One region of the Mesorhizobium sp. B2-5-7 genome, then DNA from elsewhere that is predicted to be linked to it. Evidence: riboswitches for the same ligand, from Rfam matches in the RefSeq annotation. Region 1 holds a riboswitch; the other holds the start of a gene.
The links. A riboswitch is a leader RNA that binds a small molecule or an ion and turns the genes downstream of it on or off. The one in region 1 is predicted to bind S-adenosylmethionine.
Positions count from the first base shown of each region.

Region 2: it holds a riboswitch for S-adenosylmethionine, as region 1 does, so the genes downstream of both, FJ543_RS10335 (homoserine O-acetyltransferase) here and FJ543_RS26980 (O-succinylhomoserine sulfhydrylase) in region 1, are expected to answer to the same signal.

Region 1 covers NZ_VFUO01000007.1:173,765-184,229, reverse strand. The annotation lists gene FJ543_RS27005 (aspartate aminotransferase family protein) at 1-1,189, shown strand, start outside; gene argF (ornithine carbamoyltransferase) at 1,206-2,117, shown strand; gene FJ543_RS26995 (Hsp33 family molecular chaperone) at 2,265-3,296, shown strand; gene apaG (Co2+/Mg2+ efflux protein ApaG) at 3,371-3,763, opposite strand; gene FJ543_RS26985 (ceramide glucosyltransferase) at 3,983-5,134, shown strand; gene FJ543_RS26980 (O-succinylhomoserine sulfhydrylase) at 5,165-6,355, opposite strand; SAM riboswitch at 6,412-6,489, opposite strand; gene FJ543_RS26975 (2'-deoxycytidine 5'-triphosphate deaminase) at 6,648-7,742, shown strand; gene araD1 (AraD1 family protein) at 7,884-8,876, opposite strand; gene mmsB (multiple monosaccharide ABC transporter permease) at 9,080-10,372, opposite strand; gene mmsA (multiple monosaccharide ABC transporter ATP-binding protein) at 10,369-10,465, opposite strand, start outside.
Region 2 covers NZ_VFUO01000002.1:586,433-596,897, forward strand. The annotation lists gene gloB (hydroxyacylglutathione hydrolase) at 1-427, opposite strand, end outside; gene FJ543_RS10315 (methyltransferase domain-containing protein) at 617-1,402, shown strand; gene FJ543_RS10320 (ABC transporter ATP-binding protein/permease) at 1,540-3,363, shown strand; gene FJ543_RS10325 (glycosyltransferase family A protein) at 3,487-4,422, opposite strand; gene metW (methionine biosynthesis protein MetW) at 4,706-5,320, opposite strand; gene FJ543_RS10335 (homoserine O-acetyltransferase) at 5,442-6,611, opposite strand; SAM riboswitch at 6,729-6,806, opposite strand; gene hisC (histidinol-phosphate transaminase) at 6,945-8,054, shown strand; gene FJ543_RS10345 (prephenate/arogenate dehydrogenase family protein) at 8,078-9,013, shown strand; gene FJ543_RS10350 (sugar kinase) at 9,010-9,942, opposite strand; gene FJ543_RS10355 (DUF2125 domain-containing protein) at 9,945-10,465, opposite strand, start outside.

The DNA.
Region 1 (10,465 bases):
GGCGCTTTACGAGACCTTTGCTCGCGCACCCCTGGCCTTCGACCATGGGGAAGGCACTTGGCTGGTTACCGACAAGGGCGAGCGATATCTCGATTTCGCCGGCGGCATCGCGGTCAATTCGCTTGGCCATGGCCATCCGCACCTTGTCGCGGCCCTCACCGAGCAGGCGGCGAAACTCTGGCACGTCTCCAATCTCTATGAGATCCCGGGGCAGAGCAGACTTGGCGAGCGGCTGGCTGATGCCACCTTCGCCGACAAGGTGTTCTTCACCAATTCCGGCGCCGAGGCGCTGGAATGCGCGATCAAGACGGCGCGGCGCTACCACTTCGTCAAGGGACATCCCGAGCGCTTCCGCATCATCACCTTCGAAGGCGCCTTCCATGGCCGCACGCTGGCGACCATCGCGGCAGGCGGCCAGTACAAATATCTCGAGGGCTTCGGACCCAAGGTCGAAGGCTTCGACCAGGTTGGCTTCGACGACATCGACGCCGCCGAGAAGGCGATCACGCCCGAGACCGCCGCGATCCTGATCGAGCCGGTGCAAGGCGAGGGCGGTATCCGCCCAGTACCGACACAGTCGCTCAAGCGGCTGCGGCAGCTCTGCGAACAGCACGGCCTGTTGTTGATATACGACGAGGTCCAGTGCGGCATTGGCCGTACCGGCAAGCTGTTCGCGCATGAGTGGTCCGCGGTGACGCCCGACATCATGGCAATCGCCAAGGGCATTGGCGGCGGCTTCCCGATGGGCGCCTGCCTTGCCACCGACGAGGCGGCCGTCGGCATGACCGCCGGCGTGCACGGCACCACATTCGGCGGCAATCCGCTCGCAATGGCGGTCGGCAACGCCGTGCTCGACGTCGTTCTGGAAGACGGCTTCCTGGAGGATGTCCAGCGCAAGGCGCTGCTGATGAAGCAGGGGCTAGCCTCGATAGCCGACGAATTCCCCGAAATTGTCGAGGATATCAGGGGCACCGGGCTGATGCTCGGCCTCAAATGCGCGATGCCCAACGGCAAGGTGAACATGGCGCTGCGCGACCAGCATTTGCTGGCGGTTCCGGCCGGCGACAACGTCATTCGCCTGCTGCCACCGCTCACCGTCACCGACGCCGAGATTCACGAAGCGCTCAACCGCATCCGCGCCGGCGCCAAGGGCCTGTCGGAGGCGATCGCCTCCGCCGCCGCGAAGTAATCCGGAACCATTCCTGATGTCAGTTCGCCATTTCACCGATCTTTCCACCGTTTCCGAAGGCGATTTGCGCTTCATGCTGGATGATGCGGTGACGCGAAAGGCGCGTCTCAAGGCCGGCGAGCGGAGCAAGCCGCTCGAAGGCAAGGTGCTGGCCATGATCTTCGACAAGCCGTCGACGCGCACGCGCGTTTCTTTTGACGTCGGCATGCGCCAGCTCGGCGGCGAGACCATCATGCTGACCGGCACCGAGATGCAGCTCGGCCGCTCCGAGACGATCGCCGACACCGCCAAGGTGCTGTCCCGCTACGTCGATGCGATCATGATCCGCACCACCTCGCATGAGCGGCTGCTGGAGCTGACCGAGAATGCTACCGTTCCGGTGATCAACGGGCTGACCGACGACACCCACCCTTGCCAGCTGATGGCCGACATCATGACTTTCGAGGAGCACCGCGGTCCGGTGGCCGGCAAGACGATTGCCTGGACCGGCGACGGCAACAATGTGCTGCACTCGCTGCTCGAGGCCTCGGCACGGTTCCGATTCAATCTCAACGTCGCCGTGCCCGAAGGCAGCGAACCGGCGCAGAAGCATATCGACTGGTCCAAGGCGCATGGCGGCAAGCTGCATTTCACCCGCTCGCCCGAGGAAGCCGTCGACCAGGCCGACTGCATCGTCACCGATTGCTGGGTATCGATGGGACAGGAACACCGTGCTCGCGGGCACAATGTCTTCTCGCCCTATCAGGTCAACGCGGCGCTGATGGCCAAGGCCAAGCCGGATGCATTGTTCATGCACTGCCTGCCGGCCCATCGCGGCGAGGAAGTGACCGACGAGGTCATCGACGGGCCGCATTCGGTGGTCTTCGACGAGGCCGAGAACCGGCTCCATGCCCAGAAGGCAGTGCTTGCCTGGTGCCTCGGTGCTTGAAGTGTCTTGGGGCTTGAAGTGTCTTGGACGCCCGAAATGCCCAGGCGCCTGAAATGCCCAGGCGCTTGATCTGCGGCGGCGCGATGCCTATCTGCGCCGCATCACGCAAATCAAGCGCGTTTGGACGCATGTGCCCACCAGGGCCGCATGGCCGCGCCCTGGAGCTTTGTCATGTTGGAAAGCCATCAAGTGACTGAACATCACCCCAAACTCGGCGAGTTCGGCTACGCCGGCGACGATCACGTCGTTCCCTTCGAGGTCGGTCCGCTCGACGTGCGCGGCCGCACGGTCCAGCTTGGGCCGATGCTCGACGCCATCCTTGGCCGCCACGATTATCCCGAGCCGGTCGCCCGCCTGCTGGCGGAAGCCTGTGTGCTGACCGTTCTGCTCGGCACCTCGCTCAAATTCGAAGGCAAGTTCATCCTGCAGACCCGCACCGACGGGCCTGTCGACATGCTGGTCGCGGACTTCTCCACGCCCTCGGCACTGCGTGCCTATGCACGCTTCGATGCGGATCGGCTCGAAGCACTGGTCGCGGCAGGCGAGACGTCCCAGCAGACGCTGCTTGGCAGCGGCGTGCTGGCGCTGACCATCGACCAGGGCGCCCATACTCAGCGCTACCAAGGCATCGTCCAGCTCGACGGCGAAACGCTGGAAGACGCGGCGCGCACCTATTTCCGTCAGTCGGAACAGATCCCGACCGATATCAGGCTCTCGGTCGCCAAGCTGCTGACGCCCGGGATCGGCGGCGCGCGCGAGCAATGGCGCGCCGGCGGCATCCTGGCGCAGTTCCTGCCGCAATCGCCCGAGCGCATGCGCATTCCGGACCTGCCGGGTGGGGACGGCGATCCGCGCGAGGGAGTCCACGATCCGGCCGATAATTCCTGGCAGGAACTCCTGGCCTTGCTCGGCACCATCGAGCCGACCGAATTGATCGACCCGACCATCGGCGCCGAGCGGCTGCTCTATCGTCTGTTCCATGAGCATGGCGTGCGCGTCTTCGGCGGCGTTCCCGTGGCCGACCAGTGCTCATGCTCCCGCGACAAGATCCGTGGCATCCTCGAAGGCTTCTCAGCGCAGGAGATCAAGGACAGCACCGAGGATGGCGGCATCCATGTCGCCTGCGAATTCTGCTCGACGCAGTACGACTTCGATCCAGCCGAGTTTGCGGCTCAGTAAAGCCTTTCCTTCTCTCCGTTCTGCGGGGAGAAGGTGCCCGAAGGGCGGATGAGGGGCGACGCGACCGTCGGCCCTCAGTTCACCGTGCGCCTTGTCCCCGGCAGATCGAGCGAGAAGGCCGGGATGGCGATGTCGAACGTCTCGCCGCGCTTGTTGCGCATCGTGTAGCGTCCGACCATGATCCCGGAGGGTGTCGAGAGCGGGCAGCCGGACGTGTACTGATAGCTGTCGCCGGGATTGAGTTCCGGCTGGTCGCCGACAACGCCCGGCCCGCGGACCTCCTCGACCCGGCCGGCACCATCGGTGATGTGCCAATAGCGCGACAGAAGCTGCACGAACTCGTCAGACTGGTTGTCGATCGTTATCTGATAGCCCCAGACGTAGCGGTTCTCCTGGGGATCTGAACGATCCTCCATATAGAACGGCCTGACCTGCACTTCGATGTTGCGCGTCACGGCGCGGTACATGAGCGGCTCCAAAACAATCCGACGACTTTCGACGCTCGCGGTGAGCAGGTCAACGTGCGCGTCTTGTCGCGCCTGGGATTGAAACGCAGGTGCCGGCAAAGAATGTCATTTAAGTGACACACGACAATGGTGGTGTGCGCGAACCGGGCGACTCGGCCCTCTGTCGAACTGTTGAAAACGGCCGCGACGCGGGCCGACTTCCGGAGTGACCAGATCTCGATGGAACTCACTCTCATATCCGCCTCGCTTTCGACCGCACTCATCCTCTCAAACGCTGCCAGCATCCTGCTTGCCGCTTCACAGCTGAAACGGCGCACCACGATTGCCCCGCCGGCGGGCAGATCGCCGGCGGTGTCGATTGTCGTCCCGTCGCGCGGCGTCGAGCCATTCACACATGAGACGCTGGAACGCGCCTTCGCGCTCGACTGGCCGCGCTACGAACTGATCTTCTGCGTCGCCCATGCCGACGACCCGGTGGTGAAACTGATAAACAGGGCGATTGCCCGGTTTCCGCAGGTGCCGGCCCGGCTGTTGATCGGCGACGATCGTGTCAGTGCCAATCCAAAGCTCAACAATTGCGTCAAAGGCTGGGAAGCGGCGCGCCACGACTGGGTCATTCTTGCCGATTCCAACGTTCTGATGCCTCGGGACTATGTCGAGCACATGATGGCGGCGTGGCAGCACGGTACCGGCCTTGTCTGCTCGACGCCGATCGGCTCCAGGCCAGATGGTTTCTGGGCCGACGTCGAATGCGCCTTCCTCAACACATTGCAGGCCCGCTGGCAGTATGCCGGTGCGGCGCTCGGCCTCGGCTTCGCCCAGGGCAAGAGCATGCTGTGGAACAAGCCGATGCTGGACGCCAATGGCGGCATACGCGCGCTGGCCGCCGAGATCGCCGAGGACGCCGCCGCAACCAAGCTGGTGAACGGCCTCGGCCTGCGTGTCAACCTCGTTACGGCGCCCTTCGAGCAGCCCCTCGGCCAGCGCACGTTTGGCGAAATCTGGTCGCGCCAGGCCCGCTGGGCGCGCCTGCGCCGCGTCACCTTCCCGCTGTTCTTCGCACCCGAGATCCTGACTGGTGCGGCAGTCCCGCTGGCTCTTGCGCTGATTGCCGCGGCGAGCGCCGGCGTCAGCCTCTGGGCAACCGCGATTGCCGTGCTGACGGCATTCTATCTTCCGGAATGCGCTCTGGCCTTGGCCAAGGGTTGGCACGTCTCGACGCGCATGATCACGGCGACGGTCGCGCGGGACGTCATGCTCCCGGCCATCTGGGCGCGCGGCTGGCTCGGCGGCGCCGTCGACTGGCGCGGCAACGCCATGACCATCCGCACCAAGACGGCGGAACTGGAGGAGACGCCGTCGAGCGCCTGATCGCTGCTGACGACGCTGCCTGGACGAAACCTATTTGGTGGCCTTCAAGGCTTGCGCGATATCTTCCAGCAGATCGTCCGTATCCTCCAGGCCGACCGACAGCCTGAGCGTACCGGGCCCGATGCCGAGTTCGGCGCGGGCCTCATCGCTGAGGTTCTTGTGGGTGGTCGTCGCCGGATGGGTGATCAGGCTCTTGGCATCGCCCAGATTGTTCGAGATCAGCACGATGTCGAGGGCGTTCTGCAGGGCGAAGGCCGCCGGCTTGCCGCCCTTGACGTCGAGGCAGATCAGCGTCGAGCCACCCGACATCTGCTTCTTGACGATATCGGCCTGCGGGTGGTCGGCGCGGCCGGGATAGATGACGCGGGCGATCTGCGGCTGCCCGGCCAGGAAGTCGGCGATCCTGCCGGCGCTCTCGGTCTGCTGGCGCACGCGCAGCGGCAAGGTTTCCAGGCCCTTCAGCAGCGTCCAGGCGTTGAACGGCGACAGGCTGGGACCGGTGTGGCGGAAATAGTCGTGCAGGTTCTCGTCAATCCACTTCTTGTCCGACAGGATGACGCCGCCCAGGCAGCGGCCCTGGCCGTCAATGTGCTTGGTGGCCGAGTAGACGACGATGTGCGCACCAAGCTGCAACGGCTTCTGTTGCAGCGGCGTGGCAAAAACATTGTCGACGACCAGCCGCGCGCCGATCGAATTAGCAAGCGAGGCGACGGCGGCGATGTCGACGACCTCGAGCGTCGGGTTGGTCGGACTTTCCAGGAAGAACAGCTTGGTGTTCGGCCTGACCGCCTTTTCCCAATTGGCGATCTCGGTGCCGTCGACCAAGGTCGCCTCGATGCCATAGCGCGGCGCCAGCGTCTCGACCACCCAGCGGCAGGAGCCGAACAGCGCGCGCGCGGCCACGATGTGGTCGCCGGCCTTGACGCTGCACAGAAGGGCAGCCGTCACCGCCGCCATGCCCGACGCCGTGGCGCGCGCGTCTTCGGCGCCTTCAAGCGCGCACATGCGCTTTTCGAACATGTCGACGGTCGGGTTGGCGTAGCGCGAATAGATGAAACCAGGCTCTTCGCCCTTGAAGCGGGCCTCGGCGGCCTGCGCCGTCTGATAGACATAACCCTGGGTCAGGTACATCGCCTCGGAGGTTTCGCCGAAGCCGGAACGCAGGGTTCCGCCATGCACGAGTGCCGTCTGAGGTTTCCAGTTGCGCTTCTTGGTGCTCATAGCTTTGTTCCAGACACAAAAAAACCGGCCGCGAAAGTCGCAACCGGTCCATACGGCCTTGCGGCCCGACGGTCCTTTAGCGACTTGTTTAACGTGGCTGCAAGCCGACCGGCCAAATCACCACGGGATAACGACCCTTTAGACCCGCGCCACGCTTGCGTCAATTGCCGGCTTCATTAAGACGTTTGTACCAAGGCAGGTTCCGCAGAAGTGCCCGGCGGTTTTGCGGCAAGATCCTGCAACAAACAAGAACCTGCAACGAAAGAGACCAGTCTTGGGGCGGAGCCAGACTTTGCGGCAGACAGGCATTCTTCCCGATCAGGACATTTCGGCGCTGTTCCGGTCCGGCGCGCTGAAGTCGCCGCGCGCGCTCGATGCCGACCAGATCCAGCCGGCAAGCCTTGATCTCAGATTGGGCGAAAGGGCCTGGCGGGTTCGCGCCTCGTTCCTGCCCGGTCCCAACCACAAGGTGTCGGAAAAGCTCGATCGGCTGCAACTGCACGAGATCAGTCTGACCGAAGGCGCGGTCCTCGAAACCGGCTGCGTCTATATTGTGCCGCTGCTCGAAAGTCTGGCCCTGCCGGCTGACATTTCGGCCTCGGCCAATCCGAAGAGCTCGACCGGGCGGCTCGACATCTTCACCCGCGTCATGACCGATCGGGGCCACGAGTTCGATAAGATCGCCGCCGGCTACAACGGTCCGCTCTATCTCGAGGTCAGCCCGCGCACCTTTCCGATCATCGCGCGCACGGGTTCGCGCCTGTCTCAAATCCGCTTTCGCACCGGCAACGCGCTGCTCTCGGAAGCCGAGTTGCATGAGCTGCATCGTGCCGAGATGCTGGTCGCCACGGAGCCGCCGAACATTTCCGGCGGCGGCATCGCGCTGTCGATCGACCTCAATGGCGACAAGGATGGGTTGGTCGGCTATCGCGGCAAGCACCACACCGGCCTCGTCGATGTCGACAAGCGCGCCGCGCAGGATGTCCTCGACTTCTGGGAGCCGATCCACAAGAGCCGCGCCGGCGAACTGGTGCTCGATCCCGACGAATTCTACATCCTCGTCAGCCAGGAGGCGGTGCATGTGCCGCCGCTCTACGCCGCCGAGATGACGCCGTTCGATCCGCTGGTCGGCGAGTTTCGTGTCCATTATGCCGGCTTTTTCGATCCGGGTTTCGGCCATTCGGCGGCCGGCGGCACCGGCAGCCGGGCGGTGCTCGAAGTGCGCAGCCACGAAGTGCCGTTCATCCTCGACCACGGCCAGATCGTCGGCCGGCTGGTCTACGAGCATATGCTGAAGCGACCGCAGGCGCTCTACGGCACCGATCTCGGCTCGAACTACCAGGCGCAGGGCCTGAAGCTGTCGAAGCATTTCCGCGCCGTGCGCTAAGGTTGAAGCTGCCGACCTCGCTCTTGTGGGAGAGATGCCCGGCAGGGACGTGACGGAAACCTATTGCTAGATCGGCGGGACAGCGCCCCGCTCTGGCTTGCCAGCCATTCCCCACGAGAGGGGAATCACGCGCTCATGGCTTCAAAGCGCCTTCACCGACACCTTCACCGGCTTTTCGATCTCGAGCGGGTTGCGCAGCGGCAGTCCGAAATCCCCGGCCTCGATCTCGAACACGTCGCCGGCTTCCGTCTTGATGCCGTCGGCGAAGGATAGCGTCGCGGTGCCGAACATATGCACATGCACGTCGCCAGGCTGGCGGAAGGCCGAATATTTGAAGTGGTGGTGTTCGAGATTGGCGATGGTGTGGGACATGTTCGTTTCACCCGACAGGAAGGGCTTTTCCCACAATGCCTTGCCGTCGCGCAGGATGCGCGACGTGCCGCGGATGTCCGAAGGCAGGTCTCCGATCAGGATCTCCGGGCCGAAGGAGGCATTGCGCAGCTTGGAATGGGCGAGGAAGAGATAGTTGACGCGCTCGGTCACATGGTCCGAGAATTCGTTCGACAAGGTGAAACCGACGCGGAATGGCGCGCCGTCGTCGCCGATGACATAGATTCCGGCGACCTCGGGTTCCTCGCCGGCATCCTTGGCAAAGGCCGGTGACATGAGCGCCGCGCCAGGCGCGACCGCCATGGTGCCGTTGCCCTTGTAGAACCATTCCGGCTGCACGCCGACCTGGCCTTTCGCAGGCTTGCCGCCTTCCAGTCCCATGCGGAACATCTTCATGGAATCGGTGAGTTGCTCCTCGCCGTCGGTGCTGAGCTTCTTGTGCATGGAATCGCGCGTCGCGGCCGACCCCAGATGCGTCAGCCCGGTGCCGGTCAGGTGCAGATGCGCTGGGTCGGGGTGATTGATCGGCGACAGCAGGCGCCCCCTTTTGTAGGCGGCGTCGAGATCGATCGTCTCGCCAAGCCCCTTGCGTTCGATCAGGGCGGCCAGGCCGACGCCGGTGCGGGCGGCCTCCATCGCCAGCGAATAGACGCTGCGCGCACCGTTGATGATCCGGGTCTTCCCGCCGCTGCGGGCAACGACACGGATCGTCTCGGCGTCGTCGAGAATCTGCGAGATCAGCATGATCAGTCCTCTCTCATTTATCTGTATCCGGCTGCCAATGGGCAAACCCTGACCGGCGCGGCGCGGAAACGCGCCACGGTTGAAACGCTTCGTCCGGATTGCGTTCGCGAGCCTGGTCCTTCCCCGGACTTCTTGGTGCCGACGGGCTGCCGGCAGCTTCGCGATCTAGAACCCGTATGCCTCCTAGTCCTCGCCCCCGGCCCTCAAGCCTTGTTCTTGTTGTAGACGTCGAAGATCACGGCCCCGAGCAGCACCAGGCCCTTGACCACCTGCTGCCAGTCGACATTGACGCCCATGATCGACATGCCGTTGTTCATCACGCCCATGATGAAGCCGCCGACCACCGCGCCGATGACTTGGCCGACGCCGCCCATCGCCGAGGCGCCGCCGATGAAGACGGCCGCGATCACGTCGAGCTCGCTGCCGAGGCCGGCCGCCGGCACGGCCTGGCCGAGACGTGCGGCGATGATCAGCCCGCCGAGCGCCGACAGAACGCCCATATTGACGAACACCCAGAGCGTCAGCCTTTCGGTGTTGATGCCCGACAGTTGCGCCGCCTTGGCGTTGCCTCCCATGGCGTAGATGCGGCGGCCGATGGTCATGCGCTTGGTGACGAAGACGAACAGCGAGATCAGCACGCCCATCACCAGCAGCACGATCGGCAGGCCCCGATAGGTCGCGAACTGGAAGACCAGGAAGAGCGCCAGCGCGCTGCCGACCAGGGTCTTGATGACGAACAGGGTGAAAGGCTCGGCCTCATAACCGTGGAGTTCGCGCTTGCGTCGCGTCCTGAAGCCGAAATAGGCGTAGGCGAGCACCGCGATCAGGCCCAGCACGACTGTCGTCATGTGAAGCGTCAGGCCACTGCCCAAAACGGTCTTGCCGGCCGCGTTCACCGTCGGCGGGATCAGGGTCAGCGGGCCGATCACATCGGGGATGAAACCGGAACTCAGCGCCTTGAAACTGTCGGGAAGCGGGCCGACCGAGGAGCCGCCGCCAAGCAGCGCCTGGCAGATGCCGCGGAAGATCAGCATGCCGGCGAGCGTCACGATGAAGCTTGGTATGCGGTGATAGGCGATCCAGTATCCTTGCGCGCCACCGATCAACCCGCCGACGATGAGGCAGACGATCGAGACAACGAGCGGATTGCTGAATATGCCGAGCGGCCAGATGACCATCATCATGGCGGCAAGCGCGCCGATGAAGCCGGCGACCGATCCTACGCTGAGATCGATGTAGCCGGCGACGATGACCAGCAGCATGCCGAGCGCCATCACGATGATGAACGAGTTCTGCTGCACCAGGTTGCTGAGGTTGACCGGTTTGAACAGCGTTCCCGACGTCGTGTACTGGAAGAACAGCATGATGACGATCAGCGCGATGATCAGGCCGTATTCGCGCAGGTTCGTCGTCAGCGCCGAGACGGCGACGCGAGGACCCTGCTTGACGTCCTCGGCGGTGCCGCTTTGAGGTGCGGGAGCGCTGTCTGTGCTCATGATGCTTTTCCTTCTCCGCGAACAATGGCGCGCATGATTTTTTCCTGGCTGGCGTCGCTTGCCGCCATCTCGCCGACGATGCGTCCTTCGTTC
Region 2 (10,465 bases), on a different contig from region 1:
GCCGTCCACAACCCAGCGCAAACAACGTATCCGCGGTGAACGCCACTTTCGACAACGGCAGATGGTAGGAGACATGGCCAGCGGTATGCCCGGGCGTGGCGATCACTTCGATGCGCTCATGGCCGAGATACAGGACGGAGCCTTCTTCGACGGTTTCATCGATGCCGGGGATCTTGGCCTTTTCCGCCTCCGGGCCGACGATGCGCAGCTTGAAGCGCTCCTTGAGCGCCAGATTGGCCTCGACGTGATCCATATGATGGTGCGTGGTCAGGATCATCGTCGGCGTCCAGCCGGTGCGCTTGATCGCGGCCAGGATCGGCGCTTCCTCGGGCGCGTCGATAATCGCGGTCTGGCCGCTTTCGGGGTCATGCACCAGCACGCCGAAATTGTCGGTACGGCACATGAATTGTTCGATTTCGACCGGCATCGCATTTCTCCATTTTCCGCCGCAGACATAGGGCGCCGCTGCGTGAATGTCATCCCGGATGAGAAAGCGAATGTCATCCCGGATGGCGAGCAAAGCGAATGTTATCGTGGGATGTCAAATTGACATCCGCCGTGACCGCCGCTTCGGCCTTTTGTTGAATCCGGCTGACATCACGGCTACATCCCTGACATGCATTCCGACATCGTCGACCTTCGTTCCTTCTATTCGACAACGCTCGGCCGGTTCGCCGAGCGCTCGATCACCATGGCGCTGTCGTCGATATGGGCCGCGGTGCCCAATGAGCGGCTGGTCGGTCTGGGCTATACCTTGCCCTGGCTGGAACGCTTCGGCACCGACGCGGAGCGGGTCTTCGCCTTCATGCCGGCGACCCAGGGCGCCGTGGTCTGGCCGGCGGCCGGGCCAACGGCGACGGCCCTGGTGTTCGACGAGGAACTGCCACTGGTCGATTCCTGCATCGACCGCATGCTGCTCGTCCATTCGCTCGAACACGTCGAAAACCCGCGTGAAACGCTGAACGAGATCTGGCGGGTGCTGTCGCCGGCCGGGCGCGTCGTCATCGTCGTGCCAAACCGGCGCGGTGTCTGGGCGCGCTTCGAACATACGCCGTTCGGCAATGGGCGGCCCTTCTCACGCGGGCAGCTCACCGAATTGCTGCGTGAGGCGAATTTCACGCCCGCCGCCTGGTCGGATGCGCTGTTCTTCCCGCCATCGCGGCGGCGTTTCATGATGCGCTTCCACAATGTGCTGGAGCGCGCCGGCCGGAGGCTGTGGCCGATCTTTTCCGGCGTCATTGTCGTCGAAGCGCAGAAACGGCTCTATCAAGGCGTGCCGGTGGCCCAGCGTGCGTCCCGCCGCGTCTTCGTGCCGGTGCTGTCGCCGCATGGCGCGACACGGCTCGGCCGGCGGGCCGAGGCAAGGGGTGTGGCATCGCCCCGGCAAGTGACACCTTCGTGATCGCGATGGAAACTTGCATCGCGCCGCGTCTTTCCGACCTATCTGTCGTGCTGGGCTCGCGGAGTGGTTGAGGGGCTGCCGCCGTCGGCTCCCTTCATCCGGTTTCAGCTTCGCTACTGAACGCAAGGACCTCGGCCATGGCTGATCAATTGGACAATCAGGCCACCATTCAGCCGGTCGCCGTCGCCAGCAGCCTGCGCGATCAGGTGGCGACGATCAAGCGGGCGCTGATCGGATCGCCGGTTCGCAAGTGGTTGCTGTGGACGTCGCTCGGCATCATGGGCGTCATTATCGCGACGTCGATCGGCCAGGTCTTGCTCAACCGCTGGAACCAGCCTTTCTACGATGCCCTCGCGCGCCGCGACATGGCGGCCTTCCTGCATCAGCTGATGGTCTTTGCCATGATCGCCGGCGGACTGCTGGTGCTCAATATCGGCCAGACCTGGCTCAACCAGATGATCCGGCTGAAGTTGCGCGAGGCGCTGACGCTGGACCTGATCGACCAATGGATGCGGCCGGCGCGCGCCTTCCGGCTGGCCAATGCCGGCGCCATCGGCGTCAATCCCGACCAGCGCATGCAACAGGATGCCGCGCATCTCTCGGACCTGTCGACCGATCTTGGTGTCGGCCTGCTGCAGTCGTTCATCCTGCTCGTGTCCTTTGTCGGTGTGCTGTGGGAACTGTCTTCGGGCTTCGTCTTCCACGTCAACGGCTGGTCGCTGGCGATACCGGGCTACATGGTTTGGGCCGCGTTCCTCTATGCCGGTACCGCCTCGTGGCTGAGCTGGCTGGTCGGGCGGCCGCTCATCAGCCTCAACAGCGACCGCTATACGCGCGAAGCGGAACTGCGCTCCTCGATGGTGCGCGTCAACGAGAATGTCGATGCCATCGCGCTGTACCGTGGGGAGGATGACGCCAAGCGACGGCTGCAACTCGACCTCGGCACGGTGCTGGGCGCCATGCGGCGCATCTACACCGCCCAGATCAATCTGTCCTGGGTAACCGATACCTATGGCTGGATCACGGTCGTGGCGCCGATCCTGGTCGCCTCGCCGGTCTATTTCTCGGGGGATATCAGCTTTGGCGGGCTGATGATGGCGGTCGGGGCCTTCAACCAGGTCCACTCCTCCCTGCGTTGGTTCATCAACAACATCGGCAGCATTGCCGACTGGCGCGCCACGCTGATGCGTGTCGCCGACTTCCGCATCGCGCTCGATGAAACCGATGTGCTGCACGACAAGGAGAAGCGCATCGAATTCGCCGACAACGCCAATGGCAACCTGACGTTCGAGAAGCTTCAGGTGGCATCGCCGGACGGATGCACCAAGCTCGCCGACCAGCATGTCGAAATCCATGCCGGCGAGCGCGTCATGATCACCGGTGAACCGGGCGCCGGCAAGACGCTGTTCTTCCGCGCCATTGCCGGGCTGTGGCCGTGGGGCAGCGGGCGGATCGGCCTGCCGGCGGGGGAAACCATCATCTTCGTGCCGCGTGTGCCCTATTTGCCGGCCGGCACGCTGCGCGAGGTCCTCAATCACCCGAACGGGCATGCGCCGGCGAACGACGCAGACATTTCAGCGGTGCTTGCCGAGGTCGGTCTTGGACGGCTGTCGTCGTCGCTCGACCGCGTCGGACGCTGGGACCATGAGTTGGGCGATGACGAACAGCGATTGCTGGGCGTGGCCAGGCTCGCCTTGCGACAGCCAAAATGGGTGATCATCGACGAAGCCATGGATGCGTTCGACGGACCCTCGCTGCGGCGCGTGCTGTCGCTGCTGGAGAAGCGCCTGCCCGGCGCCGCGATCATCAACATCGGGCGCGGCCAGCACAACAATCAGTTCTTCCCGCGTTCCCTGACGATCGTTAAGGATTCCGACGCGCCCGCGCTGAAACCTGCCCACGTCAGGGCGGGTGCCATCGAGCCGCCGCCAGCCGCGGCAAGCCTCCACCACAGGAAGTAGCAGTTTTTCCCCCGTTGCGGCCCGTTGCCTGGCCGCCAAGGCCCTGGCGGTCTCCATCTCGCTGCCGGACGAGAAGGAATGCGCCCTGCAACGCGCCGTGCTCGATCGCTGAGCTGTCGCCGGTCAGGCCGGTGGAATTCCAAACTTGCCACGAACTTCATCGTAGAGGTCGCGCCGCCAGCGGCGGCCGTGGAGATAACCGTTGATCAGTTCCGGCAATGAATAACCAAGCGCGTCAGACGAGCGGTTGGCCATGTATCCCGCAAATGCCTGTGGTATTCGCCCCCGGAGAATATCGGCGATGATCTGCCGCGTGATCATAAAGGGAGGGACATGGGGGTAGGAGCGAGCGATGTGCGGATGCTTACTCATCAGGATCGCGTAGGCTTCGACATAGCCGTCCCTGCGGCCTGAAATCGAATTCTGCGAATTGTGCTTCGTCCAGTCGATATCTTCCGATAATTGCGCGCCGAAGCGCTGTGCGAAGCGCAGCAGAAGCTCGCGGTCCTGCATCCGGGGAATGTCGCTGTCATAGCCGCCGATGGCCAGCAAAGCCTCGCGCCTGGCCGTTATAGCCGATCCGGCTATGAAGGCCGTCTGCGCAACCACCGCCCGCTCCAGCATTGGCGGGTTCAGGAAAGCGCCGCGGTTGACGCAGGCGGTGCCGCGGCCACCCTTCACCGAGACATATGAGGAGAGCAGGACTTCGAGCGCTGGATTGTCGTCGAACCATGCCAGCGTCCGTTCGAGCCGGTGTGGCAGGAAGAGATCGTCCGAATCAAGAAAAGTCACCACGGGCGCCCGGGCTAGCTCGATGCCGGCATTCCTGGCGGCATTGGCGCCGCGCCACTTCGCGCCGACATAGATCAGCCGGGGGTCATGGATGCGGGCGAGCGCCGCCTCGGTCCCGTCCGTCGAACCATCGTCGACGACGATATGTTCAAATCGCGGCATGCTCTGGGAAAGCACGCTTTCGACGGCGCGGAGCACCGTTTCGCGCCGGTTGTGAGTGGGCGTGATCACCGTGATGAGGGGAGCCTGTTCGGTCTTCCCGATCATATCACGTCGGCCGCCTCCAGCGCGTAAACACCCTTCGCGCCAGGTCCTTTGATCATCGGGATGGCTAAATGGATCGGACTTCCCCCTGGATGGGCCTCATCGGATTCGGTGCGACGCTACAAAAAACAACCTGCCATGTCACCCCGTCGTGCCGTCGTTCGACCGACCAGGCATGATGAATTCCAGCTCATGGCGCTTCAACTGCAACACTTTCGCACCCGCTGAAAGACGCGCGGCCACCCTCAAGGATTGGCAGTCGCGCCTGCGGGCGTCGCCCATTTCATTATCGCTTCAGCAGGAACACTGCTTGTTGGCCAAAGAAATTCCAGAACCACCATGGCATCGACAGGCCGATCTTCTGGCCGTTGGCGTCGAGCGCGGTCGCCTTCTCCACTGTCGCGCCAAGCTCTTCGCACAAATTGACGAAGTCTCGGATCGTGCAGAAGTGGATGTTGGGCGTGTCGTACCAGGAATAGGGCAGGTCGCTGGTCACAGGCATGCGGCCCTTGACGAACAGCGACAGGCGCACCCGCCAGTGACCGAAATTGGGGAAAGACACGATTGCCCGGTTGCCGATCCTGAGCAGCTCGTCGAGCACCAGCTTCGGGTTGCGGGTGGCCTGCAGGGTCTGCGACAGGACAACGAAGTCAAAGCCCTTGTCGGGATAGAATTCGAGATCGGTGTCGGCGTCGCCCTGGATGACACTGAGACCGCGCGCCACGCATTCGTTGACGCCACGCTGCGACAGCTCGAGTCCGCGACCGTCGACCTGCTTGGTGTCCTGCAGCAATTCGAGCAATGAGCCGTCGCCCGAGCCGACGTCGAGCACACGCGATTGCGGCGGGATGAGGTTGGCGACGACCTCGAGGTCGACGCGTTGGCTGCCGTTGACGCTCATGGCTTCGCCTCGTGGACGGCGCATGGCCTTGGTCCGAAACGTCTGCAACTTTTCGGGGTCATGGCTTCGCCGTCCTGTTTGGCGCATGACCTTGATCCGAAACGTCTGCAACTTTTCGGGGTCATGCGCTGAGCCCCCTGGCGCGCGCGGCCGAGCCGATGAAGCCGTTGATGGCGGCAAACAGTTCCGGCTCGTCGAGCAGGAAGGCGTCGTGGCCGCGATCGGTCTCGATCTCGACGAAGGATACCGAGGCGCCGGCGGCGTTGAGTGCGTGGACGATGGAGCGGCTCTCTTCGGTCGGGAACAGCCAGTCCGATGTGAAGGACACCAGGCAAAAGCGGGTTTTCGTGCCGGCGAAGGCGTCGGCCAGCCGGCCGCCATGGTCGGCGGCGAGGTCGAAATAATCCATCGACCGCGTCATGTAGAGATAGGAGTTGGCATCGAAGCGGTCGACGAAGGTCATGCCCTGGTGGCGCAGATAGCTCTCGATCTGGAAGTCGGCATCGAAGCCGAAGGTCAGCGCTTCGCGGTCCTGCAAATTGCGGCCGAATTTGCGGTGCAGGGCGGCTTCCGACAGATAGGTGATGTGGGCGGCCATGCGCGCCACCGCCAGCCCTTTCTCCGGGCGCTTGCCGTGTTCGAAATATTTGCCGCCATGCCAGTCCGGATCGGCCATCACAGCCTGCCGCCCGACTTCGTGGAAGGCGATGTTCTGTGACGAATGGCGCGCCCCGGTGGCGATCGGCAGCGCCGAGAACACGCGCTCGGGATAGCTCGACGCCCATTCCAGAACCTGCATGCCGCCCATCGAGCCGCCGAGCACGCAGAACAGTTTCTCGATGCCGAAATGGTCGATCAGCATCTGCTGCGCGCGCACCATGTCGCGGATGGTGATGACCGGCAGGTCGAGGCCATAGGGTTTACCGGTGGCCGGGTTGGTCGAGGCCGGGCCGGTGGAACCCAGGCAGCCGCCGATGACATTGGAGCAGATGACGAAGAAACGGCTGGTATCGATGATCCTGCCCGGTCCGATCAGCACTTCCCACCAACCGGGCTTGCCGGTTACCGGATTGGTGCTGGCGACATGCTGGTCGCCCGTCAGCGCGTGGCAGACGAGGATGGCATTGGAGCGGGCATCGTTCAGCGTGCCATAGGTCTGGTAGGCGATCTGGAACGGCGACAGCAGCGTGCCGGCGTCGAGCTTGAGCGGCTTGTCGGGTCCGAAACGTAACACCGGGCTCGACGGTTGGTCGGCCTCGTTGTTGGTCTTTCCTGCACGCAGAGCGGCCATCACGTCTCTCTTGCTGCACCGTGCGCTCGTGGAAATCGCTGCCGATCTCCGCCGCCGATGCGTCCGTCCGGCCGGTCGCGGACAACAAAAAACCGGCATTGCCTTCGCAAAGCCGGTTACGTCACGCAAACGGCCCTTTAGCGAATTGTTTAACGTGGCTGCAAGCCGACCGGCCAAATCACCACGGAACTGTCAATCGTCTTTCTAGAACCCGCCTGCCTCGCCGTCAATGGCGGCGGCTGGCACCACTGCCACCTCTCGACATTGCGTGCCATGGCTTGTATTTCCGCAGCGGCCTCCGGATGGAGGCGTTTTCGACGGATTTTGCAAGATATGAACCAGACACCGGATCAGGCACGTCCAACTCCGCGCGCGGGCATCATGGACATAGAGGCCTATGTGCCCGGCAAAAGCTCGGCGGCCGCCGGTGTGGCCAAGGTCTACAAGCTGTCGTCGAACGAGAATCCGCTTGGGCCTTCGCCGAAGGCGATCGAGGCCGCGCGCGAGGTCGCCGGCAAACTCGACATCTATCCCGACGGCAGCGCCAAGCGGTTGCGCGAGGCTATCGCCGAGGTGCATGGCCTCAACGCGCAAAACATCATCTGCTCCAACGGGTCGGACGAGATCCTCGGCCTGTTGGCGCAGACCTATCTCGCGCCCGGCGACGAGGCTATGTTCACCGAACACGCCTTCATGGTCTACAAGATCTACATCCAGTCGGCAGGTGCCACCCCGGTCGTGGTCAAGGAGACCGACGAGCGCGCCGACATCGACGCGATGCTGGCGGCCGTCACGCCGCGCACGAAAATCGTGTTCCTGGCCAATCCCAACAACCCGACCGGCACCTATGTGCCGTTCCAGGAGGTGCGCCGCCTTCATGCCGGACTGCCGGGAAACGTGCTGCTGGTGCTCGACGCGGCCTACGCCGAATATGTCCGCCGCAACGATTACGAAGCCGGCATCGAGCTGGCCGGCAGCGCCGAGAACGTGGTGATGACCCGCACCTTCTCCAAGATCGGGCTCGGCGGCGCGCGCATCGGCTGGATGTATGGTCCCCTGCATATCGTCGACGCCATCAATCGTGTACGCGGCCCCTTCAACGTCAATGCGACAGCGATCGAGGCCGGCATCGCCGCGATCCGCGACCGTGCCCATGTCGAGCGTAGCGTGGCGCATAACGAGACCTGGCTTACCTGGCTGAGCGGCGAAATGACTAGACTTGGGCTGCGCGTGACGCCGAGCGTCGGCAATTTCCTGCTCATTCATTTTCCCGACGATCAGAAGCATTCCGCAGCGGCGGCTGACGATTATCTGAGCGCGCGCGGCTATATTCTGCGGCGCGTTTCAGGTTACGGCTTTCCCAACGCGCTTCGCATGACCGTTGGCACTGAAGAGGCCAATCGCGGCGTTGTCGCCGCGCTCACCACATTCCTGAAAAGCTAGAACGTCTGAAGAGCTGGAACACCATGGCATCACCGATGTTCGAAAAGATCGCGCTGGTCGGCATCGGCCTGATCGGCTCGTCTCTGGCCCGCGTCATCCGACGCGAGGGCTTGGCTCGCCATGTCGCCATCTCGACGCGCAGTGCGGCAACGCTCAAGCGAGCCGAGGAACTGGGTCTCGGCGATTCCTACACCACCGATGCCGGGGACGCGGTGCGTGATGCCGATCTGGTCGTTGTCTCGGTGCCGGTCGGCTCATCCGGCGCTGTAGCGGAGGAAATCGCGCCGGCGCTGAAAAAGGGGGCGATCCTCACCGATGTCGGCTCGACCAAGGCCTCGGTCATCGCGCAGATGCAGCCGCATGTGCCTGAAGGCGTCCATTTCATTCCTGGCCATCCGCTGGCGGGCACCGAAAAATCCGGCCCGGATGCCGGGTTTGCCGACCTGTTCGACAACCGCTGGTGCATTTTCACGCCGGTGCCGGGCACCGATCCGGAAGCGCTGGAACGGCTGTCGGAATTCTGGCGCCGCTGCGGCGCCAACATCGACACGATGGACCCGCAGCATCACGACATGACGCTGGCCATCGTCTCGCATCTGCCGCACATCATCGCCTACAACATCGTCGGCACCGCCGACGATCTGGAATCGGTGACCAAGACGGAAGTGATCAAATATTCCGCCTCCGGTTTTCGCGATTTCACGCGTCTGGCTGCCTCCGATCCGACCATGTGGCGGGACGTGTGCCTGCACAACAAGGATGCCATCCTGGAAATGTTGGCGCGGTTCTCGGAAGACCTGGCGTTCCTGCAGCGCGCCATCCGCTGGGGCGACGGCGACAAGCTCTTCGACCTGTTCACCCGCACCCGCGCCGTGCGCCGCTCGATCATCGAGGCGGGCCAGGATATCGACGCGCCCGATTTTGGCCGCCAGGCGGTCGAGCATCCGGCAAAGAGCTAGGTGATTTCAACCGGCCAGGCGGTTGCCATCATGGCGAGCGTCTCCGCCCGATCCGGCGCGCCCAGCCGGCCGCCGAAGCGCAGGCACTTGAGCGCGGCGGCCGCGCTGGCAAAGCGCAGTGCGTGCTCGACCGCCATGGCTTCCGCCAGACCGACGGCAAAGGCGCCATGAAAGACATCGCCGGCGGCCAGCGTGTCGACCGCCTTGACCCTCGGTGCCTCGACATGGCGGGATGATCCGGCGCTTCGGTCGAACCACCAGGTACCCGCCGCGCCGCCGGTGACCGCGACGAACGCATCGGTGCGGGACGCCAAATCGATGCAGGCGGTCTCCAGATCCAGCGCGTGGCCGCATATGATGCGGACCGCCGGCTCCGAGGCGACGATGTGCGAGGCGAGCGGCAATAATCGTTCCAGCACCGCCAGGGGCGCGGTATCGGCATCGAGTATGGCTGGGCGGCCGGCGGCCCGCGCCGTCTTAAGGGCAAGCGCCGCGGCGCCCGGCCAGCGCACGTCGGCCAGTACGGTGTCGAATGCCGTTATGTCGGTGAACGGCAAAACCTCGGGATCGGCCTGCGCGCGCGCGTCGTAGAAAGGCACGATGATCCGCTCGCCATGCGCATCGACCAGGATCGAGGCCAGTGCCGAGCGGGCGCCGCTGACGCGGCGTACATGGCTGCAATCGACGCCCTCGGCCTCTATCCCGGCAATCAGCAGATCGCCGACCGGATCGTCGCCGGCGCTCGCCCATAGCGACACCTCGGCACCCAGGCGATGCGCGGCGCAGGCCGCGCTCGTGGCCATGCCCGAGGCGATCTGGATGCCGTCCGAGGCGATGAATTTTCCCTGATGCCTGGGCAGCGATTCGACACGAAGAATGGTGTCAAGCGTCAGTGCGCCGACGCTCAGCAGCTTTGCCGGCCTCTCCATCGTTAATTGACCGGTTTGATCTTGCCCAGCGGAATGAAGCCGAGGGAAGCCTTGCCCTTGACCACTTTCAGCGGCATCGACGGTTCGCTGCCAAGCAGCGCCAGGGCGCCAAAACCCTGCTCGATCGCATTCTTCTGCTCGGGTATGGCGCCGGCAAGAATAGATGCCACCGCCTTGGGATCCTTGATCCTGATCATCAGGTCGGCGTCGACGAGACCCTCGGCATCGACCGACAGCGGCCCGGAAACGGTGACCCGCGCCGTGCCGGACGACAGATCGAGGTTGCGGATTTCGATCCGCTGGCCGCGCAGGCTTTTCACCTGCGTGCCGATCAGCGCCACGCCGTTCTTCAGTGTCACGTCGCCGCTGGCATCGAGCGCCGGCAACACCCGCCCGCCGATCGCGTCGGCATCGATCTCGAGATCGCCAAAGCTGCCGACATAGTCGAGATCGCCGTTGTTGGGCTGCAATTGGCCTGACGCCTTGCCGGCACTGAACAGTTCCACCGGATCGGTGTCGTCGG